DNA from 2 places in the Acidilutibacter cellobiosedens genome. Region 1 is predicted to be linked to the other one. Evidence: a T-box and tRNA genes for the amino acid it is inferred to sense, from the RefSeq annotation. Region 1 holds a T-box; the other holds one or more tRNA genes.
What was found. The T-box of region 1 lies ahead of argS (arginine--tRNA ligase). A T-box ahead of a tRNA ligase gene usually reads a tRNA of that ligase, here a tRNA-Arg.
Positions count from the first base shown of each region.

Region 2: it has a tRNA-Arg gene. The T-box ahead of argS (arginine--tRNA ligase) is inferred to sense a tRNA for this amino acid. The anticodon was not compared.

Region 1 is NZ_CP035282.1:1,476,923-1,482,971, forward strand. Features, by position in the region: gene EQM13_RS06970 (DUF3656 domain-containing U32 family peptidase) at 1-2,365, shown strand, start outside; gene EQM13_RS06975 (endonuclease MutS2) at 2,379-4,760, shown strand; T-box leader at 4,815-5,016, shown strand; gene argS (arginine--tRNA ligase) at 5,170-6,049, shown strand, end outside.
Region 2 is NZ_CP035282.1:43,612-49,660, reverse strand. Features, by position in the region: gene EQM13_RS00250 (sensor histidine kinase) at 1-44, opposite strand, end outside; gene EQM13_RS00245 (response regulator transcription factor) at 34-705, opposite strand; gene EQM13_RS00240 (FtsX-like permease family protein) at 739-2,796, opposite strand; gene EQM13_RS00235 (ABC transporter ATP-binding protein) at 2,786-3,562, opposite strand; tRNA gene EQM13_RS00230 (tRNA-Ser) at 4,084-4,172, opposite strand; gene tadA (tRNA adenosine(34) deaminase TadA) at 4,234-4,680, opposite strand; tRNA gene EQM13_RS00220 (tRNA-Arg) at 4,749-4,825, opposite strand; gene EQM13_RS00215 (SDR family NAD(P)-dependent oxidoreductase) at 4,955-5,716, opposite strand.

The DNA.
Region 1 (6,049 bases):
CCTATATGCTGCAATTCAAAACGGTGCTGATGCAGTATATCTGGGAGGAAAGCTTTTCAGCGCCAGACAAAGTGCTCCCAATTTTGATTATGAGGAATTGAAGGCTGCTATTACCTATGCTCATATCAGAAATGTGAAAGTTTATGTGACAGTTAATATTCTCATTGCCGACAGTGAAATGAAAGATGCCTTAAACTATGTAAAATTTCTTTATGAAAATGATATAGACGGTATTATTGTTCAGGATTTGGGTTTGGCCTACGGCATAAAAGACATATTTCCCGAACTTCATCTTCACGGAAGCACCCAAATGACCGTTATAAACAGAGAAGGAGCTCTATTTCTGGAAAAGCTGGGCTTTAATCGAGTTGTCCTTGGGAGGGAAGTTTCTCTGAAGGAAATAAAATCCATTTCATCAACGACTCATATAGAGCTGGAGGAATTCGTTCACGGAGCTTTATGTGTCTGTTATTCCGGGCAATGTCTTATGAGCAGCATTATAGGCGGGAGAAGCGGAAACAGAGGCAGATGTGCCCAACCCTGCAGGATGCCTTATACAATAATGAAGATCGGAAATGGAAGTATTCAAGAAATAAAAATGGAAGGAAAATATCTTTTAAGTCCCAAGGATTTAAATACTATAGATTATTTGGATAAAATAATAAACAGCGGCGTTGCATCTTTAAAAGTGGAAGGCCGGATGAAGAGACCGGAATATGTGGCTGTTATCATAGAAAAATACAGAAAGGCATTGGATTATGGCGTAAAATCCATTACTGATCAAGACAGAGAAGATATTTTAGAGATATTTAACAGAGGATTTACAAAGGGATATGTATTAGGTGATTTCGGCAAAAACTTTATTTCTTATGATAGGCCGGATAACAGAGGTGTATTAATAGGGAAAGTTGCTAAATGGGACAAGATGTATATGTATATTAAGTTGTTTGATAAGGTGGAAAAAGGAGACGGACTTGAGTTCCAATTGGATTCAGGAAGGTATGTAGGAATTATTGTTAATTTTTCTAAGGACAGAGAAGAATTGCTGAGGATAAAAAGAATAAAGGGAGTAAAGAAAAAATCCGAAGTTTATAAGACTTCCGATTTTATGCTGATTGGGAAAGCCAGAGAATCCTTTCAGGAAGAGAGAAAAAAATTTCCTATAAATATGAATTTGAATATTTCTGTCGGTGATAAGATTAAACTATCAATAGACGATGGCAAATATAAAGTGGACGTTTACAGCGACGGCGTTGTACAAAGAGCCGAGAATATAAGTTTAACCACGGACAAGGTAGTTAATCAGATGGATAGGCTTCAAAATACACCTTATTATATAAAAGATATAAAGATGAACTTTGAAGGACAAGGATTTTTTCCTATGGGAGGATTGAATAAACTAAGAAGAGACGGAATCCAAGAACTAAATGAAAAAAGAGAACTTTTAAATTTCAGATCTGAAATTACAGATGAAGAATATGGTGAGAAACTTGAAAAGCTGATGAGTTTTAATAAGCCCAAATCAAAAAAACAGAGAATGAGTGTGAGGGTTTCAAGTATTGATCAGTTTAAACATATAAATTTGAATAAATTAGACAGAATATATATTGGGTTTAGTGAAGACATTGAAGACATATTCAAAGAAATAAAAAAATCAGGTAAAGAGGGATTTTTATATACGGATAAGATAGTCGGAGAAGAAGGACTAAAGGACTTGGGAAAGAATATCGAACTCCTTCAAGGACTGATTGATGGTGTATCCGTATCGAATATCGGGACTCTTAAATATGTTCAAAAATATAATATAGACATTCACGGAGATATAGGGTTAAACGTTTTTAACAGCCTTACTGCCAAACTTTTAAAAGATTCCGGAGTGAAAAGCATAACGTTATCTCCGGAATTGGATATTAAGGGTATAGACGAGATATGCCGAAGAAGTTCCTTGGACTTTGAGCTGTCCGTTTATGGCTACTATCCTCTGATGGTACTAAAGCACTGTCCCATGGCTTTAATTAAAAAATGCGATAATGATAAAAGTTGTTCAAACTGTAGATTCAAAAGAGGATATGGATTGAAGGACAGAAAGGGAAAGATATTTCAGATGATAAGGAACAATAAGGTGACTGAGATATATAATACAGTTCCGTTGATGCTTAGTGAGGAGGTAGGTGGAATTTTTAAATCTGGAGTAAATATGATAAGAGTTGATTTTACTGTTGAAAAAGAAAATATTTCTCGTATTCAAGATGCTTTTTTTAGTATTTCTAAGAATTTGACCGATAAAGAGGATGTCTTGCATACTATAGCCGATTTAAAAAGAAACGGAATCACAAAAGGGCATTTGCATCGAGGTATTCTATAATAGAGGTGATTTTATGAATGAAAAGACCTTAAGAGTGTTGGAATATAACAAAATAATTGATATCTTAAAAGATAATACGGAATCCTCATTAGGAAAAGAGCTTGTATCACAGATAAAGCCTCTGACAGATATAGATGAAATAGAAAATAGGCAGAAGGAAACAGAAGAGGCTTTGGAACTTATAATCAAGAGAGGTACTCCTCCTCTTTACGGAATACATGATGTAAGGGGAGAAATCAAAAGAGCGGAAATCGGAGGTACCTTAGGTCCGGGAAGTCTTCTTAAGATTTCGGATTCTTTAAGAGTTGTGAGAAGTTTAAAGAATTATTTGAAAGAGACAAGGGAAGATAAAAACGGGAATTATCCCGTCGTTGGAAATTTGATAAATGAATTGAGCGTATTTGAGTATATTGAAGAAAGTATTAATAATGCAATTATAAGTGAAGAAGAAATATCGGATAATGCAAGTCCAGCTCTTAGAAGCATAAGAAGAAAGATAAATATGAAAAACGACAGCATAAGAGATAAATTAAATTCAATTATCAGTTCATCCAATAATAAAAAGTATCTTCAGGACAGCATAGTTACCATAAGGGAAGGAAGATATGTAGTTCCTGTCAAACAGGAAAACAGAGGAAATTTTCCCGGGCTAGTTCATGATCAATCTTCCAGTGGTGCGACTTTATTTGTAGAACCTATGGCTGTAGTAGAATTAAATAATGAACTGAAGGAATTGAAAATTGAAGAACAGCATGAAATAGAGAGAATTTTGATTGAGCTTACCAATATGGTAAGGGAAAGAAGTAACGAGATAAGGAATAATCAAAAAATACTTCAAAGATTGGATTTTATATTTGCTAAAGGGAAAATTGCCGTTAATATGGATGGAACAAAGCCTATTCTTAATGACAGAGGGTATATAAATATTAAAAAGGGAAGGCATCCTCTTCTTGATAAGAAAAAAGTTGTTCCGATAGATATATATATAGGAGATGATTTCAGAACTCTTGTAATTACCGGGCCTAATACCGGGGGGAAAACAGTTACTCTTAAAACAGTAGGTCTTTTATGTTTAATGGCCCAATCTGGTCTTCATATACCGGCAGATCATAATTCTGAAGTGGGAGTATTTAATAAGATATTTGCCGATATTGGAGATGAACAGAGCATTGAACAGAACTTAAGTACTTTTTCGTCTCATATGACAAATATCGTAGAGATATTAAAAAATGTGGAAGAAAAAAACTTGGTTCTCTTTGATGAACTGGGAGCCGGTACAGATCCTGTAGAAGGAGCGGCATTGGCAATGTCAATACTCGATTATCTGTATAATATAAAAGTGAGAACTATAGCAACTACTCACTATAGTCAATTGAAAATATATGCTCTTACTAAAGAAGGAGTAAAAAATGCTTCCATGGAGTTTGATGTAGAAACATTAAGCCCTACTTACAAACTTTCGATTGGAATTCCTGGAAAATCAAATGCTTTTGAAATATCTAAAAGGCTTGGGCTTATGGATTATATTATATCTCATGCTCAAACTTTAATTTCCAAAGAAAATGTAGATTTTGAAGATGTATTAAAGACAATGGATCAGGACAGAAAGAGAATTGAAGAAAATAAGTTAGAAACTGAAAGATTGAAGATTGAAATAGAAAGATTAAAAGAAGAATTGACTGATGAAAAAGAAAGAACTCAGGAAGCAAAGGAAAAGATTATATACAAAGCTAAAGAAGAAGCAAGAAATATTTTAAGAAATGCTAAGGAAGAATCGGATCTTATTGTATCCAATCTAAGAAATATATCTAATGAAATTGAAAGAGAAAGAAATATTAAAATTCAGGAAGCTCAAGACAAACTTAAATCTAAATTAAATGAAACGGAAAAGGATTTATCCATAAAGTTATTGGATGTGAAAAGTTCTAAACCCCCTAAAAATTTAAAGGTAGGAGAATCTGTGGAGATATTGTCTTTAAATCAATCCGGTATTGTAGTTTCTCTTCCAGATGATAACGGAAATCTTCAGGTGCAGGTTGGGATAATGAAAATCAATGTGCCTGTCTCCTCTCTGAGAAGAATAAAAGAGAATGATTCACAAAAAAGAACTGCGGTGATGACAAAGAATATTCTAAAATTTAAAACTCAGGATATAAAGAATGAGATCGATTTAAGAGGAGAAACATTGGATGAAGCATTACTGGACTTGGATAAATATTTAGATGATGTATATATTTCCGGACTTAAAGAAATATATATAATACACGGAAAAGGTACGGGAGTTTTAAGATCAGGGATATCGGATTTGTTAAAGAGTCATAAACATGTTAAATCCTATCGACTGGGCAAGTACGGAGAAGGAGGAAGCGGAGTAACGGTAGTTGAACTAAAATAATTTTCTTGATAAATTATGAATTATGAGGTATATTATTAATTAACAATTTAAAAGACATATTCTGAGAAGAGGAAATAAAATATATTTTTTGGCAAAGCGAATTAGGGATGGTGAAAGCCTAAATACAAATATATATTTGAAAAGAGCCTTGGAGAATCCATCTGAATAAAGTAGGATAGGACGCAAGATGCGTTAAATAAATGAGTGGGCAATAGGCCAACAAGAGTGGTAACACGGGAAAACTCTCGTCTCTTAAATTGAGATGAGAGTTTTTATTTATAACGAATAGGAAAGTTCTTACATATAAATATTGATTAAAAAGAACTTTCCGTAAATGAGTTTCAAGAAAAGCTACTTTATAAAATACTTCGATAGAAGCTTTTCTTATTATTTGAAGGAGGATTTATAAATGAAGGATTTAAAAGAAGAAGTTGTTGGATTGATTGAAAAAGAAATTGATGATATCTTAGCAAAAGAAGAAATTGAAAAATTAGTTGAAATTCCGCCAGATAGCGAAATGGGGGATTATGCATTTCCCTGCTTCAGGTTATCTAAAGCTTTAAAGAAATCACCAAATTTGATTTCTCAGGAATTAGCAGAAAAAATAGAGAAAAACAGTTATATTGAAAAGGTTGAAAGTTTGGGGCCATACTTAAATTTCTTTATTGATAAGGAAAAATTAACTGAAATAGTACTCAATGAAGTAAAGGAGAAAAAAGAGAGATATGGTTCTTCGGATATGGGGAAAGGTAAAACCGTAATTGTAGAATATTCTTCTCCTAATATTGCTAAACCGTTTCATATAGGTCATATAAGGACTACTATCATAGGTCATGCATTATATGATATATATAAATATTTAGGTTATAATGCGGTAGCTATAAATCATCTCGGAGACTATGGCACTCAATTTGGTAAATTGATTGTGGCTTATAAAAAATGGGGAGACAGAAAAATTGTTGAAAAGGATCCTATAAACGAATTGCTAAAGCTGTATGTTAAATTTCATAAGGAGATGGAGAATGATTCCACTTTAGAGGAGCAGGCAAGGCATTGGTTTAAAAAATTGGAGGACGGAGACTCGGAAGCTTTAGAGCTATGGCAATGGATGAGGGATATGAGTCTTAAGGAATTTAACAGAGTTTATGATATATTGGGGATTAAATTTGATTCCTTTACGGGTGAGAGTTTTTATTCGGATAAGATGCCTAAAGTAGTAGATGATATGAGGAAGAAAGGCATATTAAAGAAATCCCAGGGAGCGGAAATAGTAGATTTGGAACCTTACG
Region 2 (6,049 bases), 1.4 Mb from region 1:
CAGACAGCATATTTTTTTAATGTATGCAGGAGATTATTCATCATCTATTTTCTCCTCCGCTGTCAGTCGATAGCCAAGTCCGCGCACCGTCTCGATCTGCTGTACCATTTCCAGTTCTTTCATTGTCTTTTTCAGCCGGGTCAAATTCACCTGCAAAGCATTTTCATCAATATATTCGGTTGTTCCCCATAGCGCCATGCAGAGTGTTTCTTTCGTTACAAGCTCATCAGGGTGCGCTAAAAAAGCCGCCAGCAATTTACCCTGATTCTGTGGAAGCACCACAGATTGATCGTGGATATACAGCGTATAGGTCTGGCTATCCAGTAAAAAGTCCTTACCGGGACGCAGATGTCCGCGCCCCTCATACCGGCGCAGCAGATTGGCAGCACGGGCAAGCAGTCGTTCCTTTCGGCAGGGCTTTGTCAGGTATTCATCCGCACCCAAATTCAGCGCATGAAGCTCGTCCTTCATCTGATCACGGGAGGTTAGCACCAACACCGGCAGCATTGCTTTCCGCTTCAGCTCCCGACAAATCTCAAAACCGCTGATTCCGGGTAAATTGATATCCAGTAATACAAGGCCGGGAGCCGCCTGCAGAATATCATCCGTTACATGGCCAAATTCTGCAATACAAACGACTGGGTATCCCTCTTTCTCAAAAATCTCACGCAGTTCCTCCCGCATAAAAGGCTCATCTTCTACAATAACAATCTTCTTTATGGCGGCTCCCTCCTTTCTTTATTCTTCTCGACCTGCTTCCATACGTGTCAGGATATACTTTGAGCTGGCTCGTGTCACAACAAGCATATATCCGTATTCTACCACACAAAGCAGGAAAAGTATCACAAAAGCGATGCGATAGAGCCCAGGGATGTTTTCGGCCAGATCCGGCGGCAGGAATCCGGAGAATAGTGCCCGAACGCCGAACACACTTCCCACTGCTGCAACGACTATTGGCAAAGCAAAAAACCAGCGGATTTGACGATTTGCAGAGAGACAAATCGCCTCATAATGACTGCCCAGTCGTACCAGCGTGCGGTAGCGCCGCCCCGTCTTGCGCTGCTGCGTTAGGAATTGCATGCCAATGACGGTATTCGCGATGATGAGGAAAATGACCGCAAGGTACAGTGTAAGATAGCTGGATGCCACCTGATAAAATAGCTGCCGTCCCATGCTTTGCAGGTAGCTTTCATAGTGAATATCCGTTGCATCCAGCTTGTGGTTAATCTGCTGAATGGCTTGCATCCTCCCGTTCTCCTGCACAAACCCGGGAGACAAGGTCGCATCCCAGTAGTGGGTGTACCTTTCCTCTGCCAATCGGTCAAAGGTCTCATCCGGAACGATGAGGGCAAAGTAAAGCGTTATCGCGCGGTCTGTTACAGGATTTCTGGTCTGTATGGTACCTGTTAATTGGAGGCGCTCTCCATTTGCTACTATTTCCGGCTCCTGCGAAAGGACATGGTTTATCAGTTCCGCTTTTTCTCTGTTGGTAAAAGAATCGTAGCCATAAAGAGCTGCCTGATTGTTATTCAGTGTGATTGGAGGCTCGCCTGCCGCCGCCAAAAGCTGATTATAGCCCGAAAGAGAGATAACATACGGATTGTCAATATTGCTGTACGCATTTAAAAGATCTGACCTTGCAGAAGAATCTGCCTGCTGCTCGATCAGTTCCAGCATCTCATCCATATGAATTGCTTCTGCCGGATCGTTACTCTCACTGCGCATTTGTCCAATTCTCATATCAAAAACAGATGCAAAGTACTCCTCCAATCCAGCGCTTTTCAGCTTTTCCGGAAGTTCCGATGGATTTTCTGAATTTTGAAAGGTGTAATCCAGCGTATGGGTATCGTTGCTACCGTAATACAAGGTCATGGAAGCACCGTACCCGAAGCAGCAAAGTGCTGCAAGAATTAAAAGAGAGCTGACCGCAAGGGAAAGCGGCTGACCAATTACATTCTCCTGAAGTTGGCGGAACGTGAACACTCCCAGCCCGGATTTGCCACTCTGGCGCTGTGCCAACATGCCCAGTACCGTTCGCAGGCCATAGAAAAGCAACAGCGTTCCTGCGATTCCAAACGCTAAAGTTATTCCCATAACAGCCAACGAATACCATGCTTCGCCGCTGATTGCCAGCAGGTAGGCCGCCGCCAAAAGCAGCACACCCAAAGCCAGCGCAATTCGATACAGGACTGCCGGACGCTGCCTTTTTGCGCCTTCCGGGGTGGGAGAAAGCAGAGCGCCAATCTCTTTGGATGCAAATTTGCCGCTGAGCAGAAGAAATGCAGCCAACTTAATGAGCACAAACCCCGCTATCGTCCAAAAAATAGCTGAGAGAGAAACGGCGGACTGGTGTCCCAGAATCCCCATGCCCACCGCCCGCGCAGTAACAAGGCTTATAACCTCAGAAAGAAGTATCGCCACCGGGATACCGACGACTATGGATACAAGGCTGCTCCACAGATCTTCAGCCAGCAGCATCGTGAACAGCTTGGTACGGCGCATCCCCATCATCAGGTACATGCCAAGCTCATGGCTTCGGCGTTCCAGCTGGTACCTGCTTGCAAAATAAATGAGGAAGAAAAGAATGAACAGCGTTACAGCATAAAAGGCGGGAATTAAGCTTAAAAGCCTATCCACAGCACCGCTCTCCATCTCCCGGAGAAAACCCATAATGTCCTGATTCGGCAGCGAGAGGATGATGTAAAAGGCCACGATAGCTGCTAAGAGCGAAAAGAAAAAAAGCCCGTTTTCCCGCCGGTTACGTTTGCTGTTGCGGCGTACCAGGTTAAAGAACATTTGCGCTCCCTCCCCCCAGTTGTGCCATGACTGCAAGGATGCGCTCGTAAAACTGCTCCCGTGTCTCATTCGGTACTTTTCTGCGCAGTTCATGAAAAATGACGCCGTCCTGAATAAACAGAATCCGGCTGCAGTAGCTTGCCGCGTTGGAGTCGTGTGTAACCATTAGAATCGTGGTCTGCTGCATTCGGTTGAGGCCGGCCAGCTTTTCCATCAAAACACGAGCATTTTTGGTGTCCAGTGCGCCGGTGGGTTCGTCTGCCAGAATGATTTGGGGATTCAGAATCAGCGCCCGGGCCGCAGCCACTCGCTGTTTTTGGCCTCCGGACATCTGAGAGGGAAATTTATTCATTACACCGGTGATTTCGAGATATTCCGCGAGCTCCCGCAGGCGCTTATTTCCCTCTTTTTCAGTCACACCATGGATGCCGAGAGGCAAAAGGATATTCTCCTGACCTGTAAGATTGTCCAGCAACTCAAAGTTCTGAAATAAATATCCGATTTCTTTTCCTCGGTAATCTGCCAGCTTACTGCCTTTGAGCGCACTAACTTCCACACCGTCCATCAAAATATGTCCCGCCGTAGGGCGAATGACTGTGGCGATACAGTTGAGCAGTGTGGATTTTCCCGATCCGCTGGCACCCATAATGCCAAGGTATTCACCGGGCATCACCGTAAATGAGATGCCGTCCAGAGCTTTTGTTTGATTTTCCTGTCTGCCATAATATTTTCGCAGAGATTCGATCTCCAGAATTGCCTGTTTCATAAAAACAACCTCCTTTGCTTTTGATTTTATTATAACGGAGCAAGACGATGAAAAACACTTACATTGCATGTAAGGTTTTGGGGGCTCAATAAATGACGGGCGGCTGAATCGTAAATTAAGCGTGAACATTTCCTAAATGAATCGGCCATTATATAGGAAACGATTGTTTTGTGTTTCCGTTTTGAATGTTTTTTATAGGAATGTGTGCTAATCTCAACGCAAAATACATGGTTTGCAATTCATCTTCGTGGGGTAATCCTTTTTCTTAAATTTTGAGCGCAAAGAACGGTTGTGTTTTTCTATAACCAAGAACACATCTATTTAAAGTTACCTATCAGATATATGAGCTTTATTTGTTTTCCGGACTGATTCCCGCCAAAAACGAGAAACACCCCGCTTTCTTGTTAAAAAGCAGGGTGCATCTATGAAAAACGAGGGTCTTGAATTTTTCATTCAAAACCCTCGTCAGGCCGCATAAACACTGGCTTTTTCAGCCCTGCATCTATTTTGACCTAATCTTCTGGCGGAGAAGGTGGGATTCGAACCCACGTGTCCTTGCGGACAACCGCATTTCGAGTGCGGCTCGTTACAACCGCTTCGATACTTCTCCCTATTTACTATATCCTACATATTACTATTTTCCATCTGCAAAACCAAGAATAAAAATAAGTCTATTTTCTTAATTCATGAAAAAATTTTTTTATTATATCTGAACATTCTTTCTCTAATACTCCAAAGCTTACATTTACATTATGGTTAAACTTTTCATTATTGGTTAGATCAATTAAAGTTCCGCAGGCTCCCATTTTAGGATCTCTTGTTCCTATTACCAGTCTATCAATTCTTGAGTTCAAAATTGCTCCTATACACATAGGACAAGGTTCTAAGGTTACATACATAATACATCCTGAAAGCCTCCATCCCCCTAAATATTTACTTGCGCCTCTTATAGCTATAATTTCTGCATGATCAGTAGGATCCTTTAATGTCTCCTTCATATTACATCCATTGGATATAACTTTTTCGTTATGAACTATAACAGCTCCCACAGGAACTTCTCCAATGCTATATGCCTTACGTGCCTCTTCTAATGCCAATCTCATAAAAAACTCATCCATATTAAATCACCTAAGCAAAAATCATCGCATCATATATATCAATGATGCGATAACTGTAATAAGCATCTTGGTGCACCCGAGAGGAATCGAACCCCCGGCACACGCCTTAGGAGGGCGTTGCTCTATCCTACTGAGCTACGGGTGCAGGTTAATTCAACAATTATATATTTTATACTATTTTATAAAAAAAGTCAATTTCTTATTTTCCCTGACAGAGTTTTAGTATATCTATGTTATATATCTTATTCATGACAGCTTGTTTGCTTATTCTCCTTTACTTTTTGTTATTTTCTGCAGCATACTTAGCCGTCATTTTACTCATAAGTTTACCCATCTTAATGGGGAACAAATAGCAGACTAATGTCTGTACCTTTTGCCCAAAGCTATGACAGATAACAAAAGACTTATTTTGTATATGCCTTGCAAGTCCAGTTCCAACTTTCTCAGGATCAGCCATAAACTCTTTAGGAACGGGCAAAGGTCCTGCGGATTTAGTTCTAGTAAGAGGTGGATGGAAGATATGAAAACTGATGCCGTAATCTTGATATTCAATGTTAAGACACTTAGCAAGTGATTCAATCGCCCCTTTGCTCGAAGCATAAGGACTGATATTGACAAAACCCATCACACCGACTCCAGAACTGGTAAATATAACCCTTCCACTTCTTTGGTCCTTCATGTATGGTAAAACCATCTGTGATAAATGAAGCGCACCAAAATAATTGACGTCTATTACATCATGATACGTTTTTTCTTCGGTTTGCTCCATACCTGCAAACGTACACAGACAAGCGTTATGTATCGCACAATCAATGCTCCCATATTTTTTTACACTTTCACTCACACACTCTTTCATTTGTCTTAAATCCCGAACATCACAAACTTTTGCAGAAAGAGAACTATACTTTTTACACAATTCACTAAGATTGTCGATATTTAAATCCAAAACCGTTACATTATAACCTTCTAGTAAAAGTTGCCTCACTAAATAATATCCAATACCATCCGCTGCACCTGTAATTACAATATTTTTCATAGAGAATCTTTCCTCCTGTCCGTGGAAATATGGTATTCCTCTTCCTGTTCGTGATGCTGTTACTTTTACACTGTAAATCATCATCGCAACTCAACCAGCAATACGCAGCGGTGATGGTTTCAACCGTTCATTTATGGCGATTTCATTATACCACATTTCCATAAAGTATGCCACTGTCGGATAAAGTCTCTGCAACTTATAAATTAAAATTTGTTGTAACAAAAAATAATGTTTCTTTATATAATGTATTAGGTAAATCCAAAATACGATTTGTATAAGGAGGGTTATATATTATGGCAGATACAACGGGAGGCTGGGGCGACGATTCCAGTT